Linked DNA regions of Roseateles amylovorans. The protein of the gene in region 1 binds, or shares a complex with, the protein of each later gene. Links are inferred from orthologs where the notes say so. Each region holds a gene or a part of one and is shown on either strand. Other genes may lie near its edges. The genes, in order: secA and secY.

The links.
Region 2: the proteins of secA (region 1) and secY are in contact, whole or in part, in a crystal structure (PDB 3DIN), measured with the Thermotoga maritima proteins. The link is inferred for Roseateles amylovorans from one-to-one orthologs. Residues at the interface, in WP_004082002.1 of Thermotoga maritima: Glu261, Ala262, Arg263, Lys300, Ala301, Arg302, Thr303, Ile304, Ile305, Leu323, Tyr324, Asp325, Pro326, Val329, Ser330, Tyr333, Ile336, Lys340, Phe345, Val349, Glu363, Phe364, Tyr374, Ser375, Gly376, Gly377, Glu393, Ile395, Thr482, Ser483; in WP_004081795.1 of Thermotoga maritima: Glu108, Gly109, Glu110, Glu111, Ala236, Glu237, Arg238, Arg239, Ile240, Thr241, Ile242, Gln243, Tyr244, Ala245, Arg246, Arg247, Val248, Thr249, Gly250, Arg251, Arg252, Val253, Tyr254, Gly256, Ala257, Ser258, Thr259, Tyr260, Leu261, Pro262.

The regions. Positions count from the first base shown.
Region 1 is NZ_CP104562.2:1,728,297-1,731,872, reverse strand. What follows is about bases 129-3,390. They hold secA (preprotein translocase subunit SecA), read right to left. Parts: upstream 3,086-3,390; coding sequence 329-3,085; downstream 129-328. Other genes in these bases: N4261_RS07505 (DciA family protein), read left to right, coding at 3,344-3,390; argJ (bifunctional glutamate N-acetyltransferase/amino-acid acetyltransferase ArgJ), read right to left, coding at 129-152. Also shown: more of argJ, read right to left, coding at 1-128; more of N4261_RS07505, read left to right, coding at 3,391-3,576. UniProt on the Escherichia coli protein: Required for protein export, interacts with the SecYEG preprotein conducting channel.
Region 2 is NZ_CP104562.2:718,656-721,795, forward strand. Bases 21-2,846 are described here. They hold secY (preprotein translocase subunit SecY), read left to right. Parts: upstream 21-691; coding sequence 692-2,002; downstream 2,003-2,846. Other genes in these bases: rpmD (50S ribosomal protein L30), read left to right, coding at 26-208; rplO (50S ribosomal protein L15), read left to right, coding at 235-666; infA (translation initiation factor IF-1), read left to right, coding at 2,056-2,274; rpmJ (50S ribosomal protein L36), read left to right, coding at 2,338-2,451; rpsM (30S ribosomal protein S13), read left to right, coding at 2,488-2,846. In the rest of the region: rpsE (30S ribosomal protein S5), read left to right, coding at 1-9; more of rpsM, read left to right, coding at 2,847-2,853; rpsK (30S ribosomal protein S11), read left to right, coding at 2,882-3,140. UniProt on the Escherichia coli protein: The central subunit of the protein translocation channel SecYEG. Consists of two halves formed by TMs 1-5 and 6-10.

The DNA.
Region 1 (3,576 bases):
AACACGCCGGCCACGCTGGCGCCCTCATCAATGGCGATCACACTGAGGTCGCGACGATTGGCCTTGCGCACGCCGGCCATCGTGACGCCCAGCCGCACGCCAGGCACGGGCAGCAGGGTTTGGGGATCAGGAGCAGTCAGATTGACGGGCATGGCAGGGTATCGATAGGTAGGGTGCGGCCACGAAGGGCCGGATGCCGCGGATTGTAGGAGCGTCAGAAACCACAACGGCGTCCCTGGGGACGCCGTCATGGCGATGCTTGCTGATCCGGAACGAGTGGGGTGGCGTGCCCACCCTTGCGCTCGCCGATCCGGCTGGGTTCAGTCGATCAAGCCAGCTTGCCGTGGCACTGCTTGAACTTCTTGCCGCTGCCGCACGGGCAGGGGTCGTTACGCCCCACATGGCCCCACTCGGCGGGCGCCGCTGGCGTGCCGTCTGCGGAGGCCACATCCTGCGACACCGAGCCATCCTCGTTTGGATGGGTGTAGGTCACGTTGCTCACGTTCTCGGCGCGTTGCTCGATCGCCTCGGCGGCCGCGCTGGCCTCCTCTTGCGACTGGATGCGCACATTCAGCAGCACGCGGGTGACTTCCAGCTTGACCGAGTCCAGCAGCTGCGAGAACAGCTCGAACGCTTCGCGCTTGTATTCCTGCTTCGGGTTCTTCTGCGCGTAGCCGCGCAGATGAATGCCCTGGCGAAGATAGTCCAGCGCCGCCAGATGCTCACGCCAATGCTGGTCGATGCTCTGCAGCAGCACCATGCGCATGAACGGGGTGAACTGCTCCAGACCGACCCGCTCCAGCTTTTCCTGGAAAGCGGTATCGCCCGCCTTCAGCACCTGGTCGAGGATGTCTTCGTCGGTCAGCGATTCGCTCTTCTTGAGCAGATCGGCCAGCGGAACGACCAGTTGCCACTCGTCCTTGAGCACGCGCTCCAGAGCGGGCAGATCCCACTGCTCTTCCAGGCTTTCCTCGGGCACGAAGCCGCGCACCACATCGGTCAGCGTGCCGCGACGCAGATGGCTGATCTGCTCCAGCAGCTCGGAGGCTTCGAGGATCTCGTTGCGCTGCTGATAGATGACCTTGCGCTGGTCGTTCGACACATCGTCGTACTCCAGCAGTTGCTTGCGGATGTCGAAGTTGCGCGCTTCCACCTTGCGCTGTGCGCTTTCGATCGACCGAGTCACGATGCCGGCTTCGATCGCCTCGCCCTCGGGCATCTTCAGGCGGTCCATGATCGCGCGGACGCGATCGCCGGCGAAGATGCGCATCAGTTGATCGTCCAGCGACAGGTAGAAGCGCGACGAGCCCGGGTCACCCTGACGACCGGAACGACCCCGGAGCTGGTTGTCGATGCGGCGGCTTTCGTGGCGCTCGGTGGAGATCACCCGCAGGCCACCTGCGGCCTTGACCTGTTCATGGACCGGCTGCCAAGCCGCCTTGAGTGCCGCCACGCGGGCGTGCTTCTCGGCGTCGGGCAGCGAGTCGTCGGTCTCGATCGCCTGCACTTCCTTTTCGATGCTGCCGCCCAGCACGATGTCCGTGCCGCGGCCCGCCATGTTGGTGGCGATGGTGATCACACCGGGGCGTCCGGCCTGGGCAATGATGTCGGCCTCGCGGGCGTGCTGCTTGGCGTTCAGGACCTGGTGCTCCAGGCCCGCCTTGGTCAGCAGCGTCGACACCTGTTCCGAGTTTTCGATCGAGGTCGTGCCCACCAGCACCGGCTGGCCGCGCTCATGGCAGGCACGGATGTCTTCGGTGACCGCCTTGTACTTTTCATCGGAAGTCTTGTAGACCAGGTCCAGTTCGTCGCGGCGCACCGTGGGACGGTTGGGCGGAATGACCACGGTTTCCAGACCGTAGATTTCCTGGAATTCGTAGGCTTCGGTATCGGCCGTGCCGGTCATGCCGGCCAGCTTGCCGTACATGCGGAAATAGTTCTGGAAGGTCACCGAGGCGAGCGTCTGGTTTTCCGCCTGGATCTGCACGCCTTCCTTGGCTTCGACCGCCTGGTGCAGGCCGTCGCTCCAACGGCGACCGGTCATGAGACGTCCGGTGAACTCGTCGACGATGATGACCTCGTCGTTCTGCACGACGTACTGCTGATCGCGCTTGTAGACGTGATGCGCCCGCAGCGAGGCATACAGGTGATGCATCAGCGTGATGTTGGCGGCGTCATACAGGCTGGCGCCTTCTGCCAGCAGGCCGGCCTGACTGAGCAGCCGTTCGGCATTCTCATGACCGTCTTCGGTCAGATAGATCTGATGGGATTTCTCGTCGACGGTGAAGTCGCCCGGATCGATCACGCCCTCGCCGGTGCGGGGGTCCAGTTCGCCGATCTGGCGCTTCAGCTTCGGGGCCACGACATTGATGGCCTGGTAGAGCGAGGTGTGATCCTCGGCCTGGCCGGAGATGATCAGCGGGGTGCGGGCCTCATCGATCAGGATCGAGTCCACCTCGTCGACGATGGCGTAGGCCAGGCCGCGCTGCACGCGGTCCCGCACTTCATAGACCATGTTGTCGCGCAACAGGTCGAAGCCGTATTCGTTGTTGGTGCCGTAGGTGACGTCGGCCGCGTAGGCGGCCTGCTTCTGCTCGCGCGGCGCGTGCGGCAGGTTGATGCCGACCGTCAGACCGAGGAAGGTGTAGAGGCGACCCATCCATTCCGCATCGCGGCGGGCGAGGTAGTCGTTCACCGTCACCACGTGCACGCCCTTGCCGGTCAGCGCATTCAGGTAGACCGGCAGCGTCGCCATCAACGTCTTGCCTTCACCGGTGCGCATTTCCGCGATCTTGCCGGCGTTGAGGACCATGCCGCCGATCAACTGCACGTCGAAGTGACGCATCTTCAGGATGCGCTTGCTGCCTTCCCGGCAGATGGCAAAGGCTTCCGGCAGGATCTGGTCGACGGTCTCGCCAGCGGCGATCCGTTGCTTGAATTCTTCGGTCTTGCCGCGCAATTGCTCGTCGCTCAGGCCCTCGAACTGCGGCTCCAGCGCGTTGATCTGCTGGACGACCTTGCGGTAAGTCTTGAGCAGGCGCTCATTGCGACTGCCAAAAATCTGGGTCAAAAGCTTGGGCAACATGAAGCTGGTGGAGTTCTTTGCATGAGGCTCGGAACTGCCTGGATCGTGTCCGGGCAGGCCCGTGCCGGAACCGCCCTTGGCCTGCATGGAGCATGCAGACCGGGGCGGCGACCGTCCTGGCGCCGACGGGCGGCGCGCGCGATCCATCCAGCTTGGGGTGCAAACACCGGATTGCAAGCAAGGACAAACCAACGCGTAGAAAAACCGGCGGAGTTTAGCACCCGCCCCTGGCGCCGCCGCGGCCACTACACTGCCGAGATGACGACCCGTTACCTGCCGCGCAGACCCAGGCCATCGGCACCCGATCCCATGGATTTCGGGCGGGCGATGTCGCGCCACGGCGCGCTGACGGTACTGGGGCAACGGCTGGCGGCCTCGCAGCGTCACCTGGCGGTGATCAGTGTGGCCCTGCCTGGCGCGATGAAACGTTTCGTGCAGGCTGGGACCCTGGACGATGCCGGATGGACCCTGGTCGCCGACAACGCCGCCGT
Region 2 (3,140 bases), 1.0 Mb from region 1 along the record:
TTCAACTGATCGCCGGGAGATAGAGATGTCTGACAAGAAAACTCTGACGGTCAAGCTGGTGCGCAGCCCTATCGGTTGCCGCGCTTCGCACCGTGCCACCGTGGTGGGTCTGGGTCTGCGCAAGCTCAACAGCACAAGCACGCTCGAAGATACGCCCGCAGTGCGCGGCATGATCAACAAGATCGCCTACCTGGTGCAGGTGCTGTAAGGCCCTGAACCAACGAGGAACAAGAGATGCAACTCAATACCATCAAGCCCGCCGCTGGTGCCAAGCACTCCAAGCGTCGTGTGGGCCGTGGCATCGGCTCCGGTCTGGGAAAGACCGCTGGTCGTGGTCACAAGGGTCAAAAGTCGCGTGCCGGTGGCTTCCACAAGGTCGGCTTCGAAGGCGGCCAGATGCCGCTGCAGCGTCGTCTGCCCAAGCGTGGCTTCAAGTCGCTGGCTCGTCCGTTCAATGCGGAAGTGACCCTGAGCGAACTGCAGCAGCTGGCGGGTGAAGAGATCGATCTGCTGACGCTGAAGGCGGTTGGTCTGGTCTCGGACCTGGCGAAGTCCGTGAAGGTCATCAAGTCCGGCGAGATCAGCCGCAAGGTGGTCGTGAAGGGCCTCGGCGTGACGGCTGGTGCGAAGGCTGCCATTGAGGCTGCCGGCGGCTCCGTCGCTTGATCAGCCCAGCACAGGACTAGGCACAGTGGCAAGCAACGCATCCCAGTTGGCCAAGAGCGGCAAGTTTGGTGACCTCCGTCGTCGGCTTGTGTTCCTGGTGCTGGCGCTGGTCGTCTATCGGATTGGCGCACACATCCCGGTGCCCGGCATCGATCCTACGCAGCTTCAGCAGCTGTTCAAGGGTCAGCAGGGCGGGATCCTGAGCCTGTTCAATATGTTCTCGGGCGGCGCTTTGTCGCGCTTTACCGTCTTTGCGCTGGGCATCATGCCCTACATCTCGGCTTCGATCGTCATGCAGTTGATGACGTACGTGGTGCCGAGTTTGGAAGCGCTGAAGAAGGAAGGCGAGGCGGGTCGTCGTCGGATCACTCAGTACACCCGGTACGGCACCCTGGGGCTGGCAATTTTCCAGAGCTTGAGCATTGCTTTTGCGCTGGAGAGCTCGCCAGGGCTGGTGCTGAGCCCGGGTTTCGGATTCCGTCTGACAGCAGTCACCAGCTTGGTGGCCGGCACGATGTTCCTGATGTGGCTGGGTGAGCAGATCACCGAGCGCGGTCTGGGCAACGGCATCTCGATCCTGATCTTCGGTGGAATCGCGGCAGGACTGCCCGGCGCCATTGGTGGGCTGCTCGAGCTGGTTCGTACCGGCGCGATGAGCGTGATCTCCTGCTTGGTGGTGCTGGCGATTGTGGTTGGCGTGACTTACCTGGTGGTGTTCGTTGAACGCGGCCAGCGCAAGATTCTCGTGAACTACGCGAAGCGCCAGGTCGGGAACAAGGTCTACGGTGGTCAGAGCTCGCATCTGCCGCTGAAGCTGAACATGTCCGGAGTGATTCCGCCGATCTTCGCATCGTCGATCATCCTGCTGCCGACCACGTTGGTGAGCTGGTTTGCGACCGGCGACAGCATGCGTTGGCTCAAGGACATGGCAGATGCGCTGCGTCCGGGTCAGCCGATCTATGTGCTGCTGTACTCGGCTGCGATCGTGTTCTTCTGCTTCTTCTACACGGCGCTGGTGTTCAATAGCCGTGAGACTGCAGACAACCTGAAGAAGAGCGGCGCGTTCATCCCCGGGATTCGTCCTGGTGACCAGACGGCTCGGCACATCGACAAGATCCTGTCTCGGCTGACGCTGGCGGGTGCGGTGTACATCACCGGTGTGTGCCTGCTGCCGGAGTTCCTGACGCTGAAGTACAACGTGCCGTTCTATTTCGGTGGAACGTCGCTGCTGATCATCGTGGTCGTCACGATGGACTTCTGGGCGCAGGTCCAGTCCTATGTGATGAGCCAGCAGTATGAGTCGCTGCTGAAGAAGGCCAATTTCAAGGCCAACTGAAGCATCGAACGATCGGAAAATATTAGGACCCTTTTCCAGTAAGTCTCGAAGGTATGGCGAAAGATGACGTCATTCAGATGCATGGTGAGATTGTTGAAAACCTCCCGAATGCAACCTTTCGTGTCAAGCTGGAGAACGGTCATGTCGTTCTCGGTCATATCTCAGGAAAGATGCGGATGCACTACATCCGGATCCTGCCTGGTGACAAAGTGACTGTTGAGCTGACACCGTACGATTTGAGTCGTGCTCGCATCGTGTTCCGGGCGAAGTGAGCTTTTTAGCAACCCCCCGGATTAACGCTGATTGAGCGAACAGAGTAGGTCAAGGAGCAGACCATGAAAGTTTCGGCATCTGTGAAGAAGATGTGCCGCAATTGCAAGATCATCCGTCGCAACGGCGTGGTGCGTGTGATCTGTACCGATCCGCGCCACAAGCAGCGCCAGGGCTGATTGGCCGCACGACTGCAAGCGAATTAGAGGACGCACATGGCACGTATTGCTGGTATCAACATTCCGCCGCATAAGCACACCGAGATCGGTCTGACCTCGATCTACGGCATTGGCCGTACGACCGCGCAGAAGATCTGCTCGAGCTGCGGCATTCCGTTTGACAAGAAGGTCAAGGACCTGACTGACTCTGATCTGGAAAAGATCCGTGATGAAGTCGGCCGTCTGACCATCGAAGGCGACCTGCGTCGCGAGATGTCCATCAACATCAAGCGTCTGATGGACCTGGGTTGCTATCGTGGCTTCCGCCACCGCCGCGGCCTCCCGGTGCGTGGTCAGCGCACCCGTACCAATGCGCGTACCCGCAAGGGCCCGCGCAAGTCGGCTGCCACGGGCAAGAAGTAATCTCTGCGGCAACTGAAGAAAGCTCACCATGGCAAAAGCACCCAATAACTCGGCTGCCCAGCGCGTTCGCAAGAAGGTTCGCAAGAACGTTGCTGACGGCATTGCGCACGTTCACGCATCGTTCAACAACACCATCATCACGATCACCGATCGTCAGGGTGGTGCGCTGTCCTGGGCCTCTTCCGGTGGTCAAGGTTTCAAGGGCTCGCGCAAGTCGACGCCGTTCGCCGCCCAGGTGGCTGCGGAAGTGGCTGGCCGTGCTGCTCAGGAACAGGGCATCAAGAACC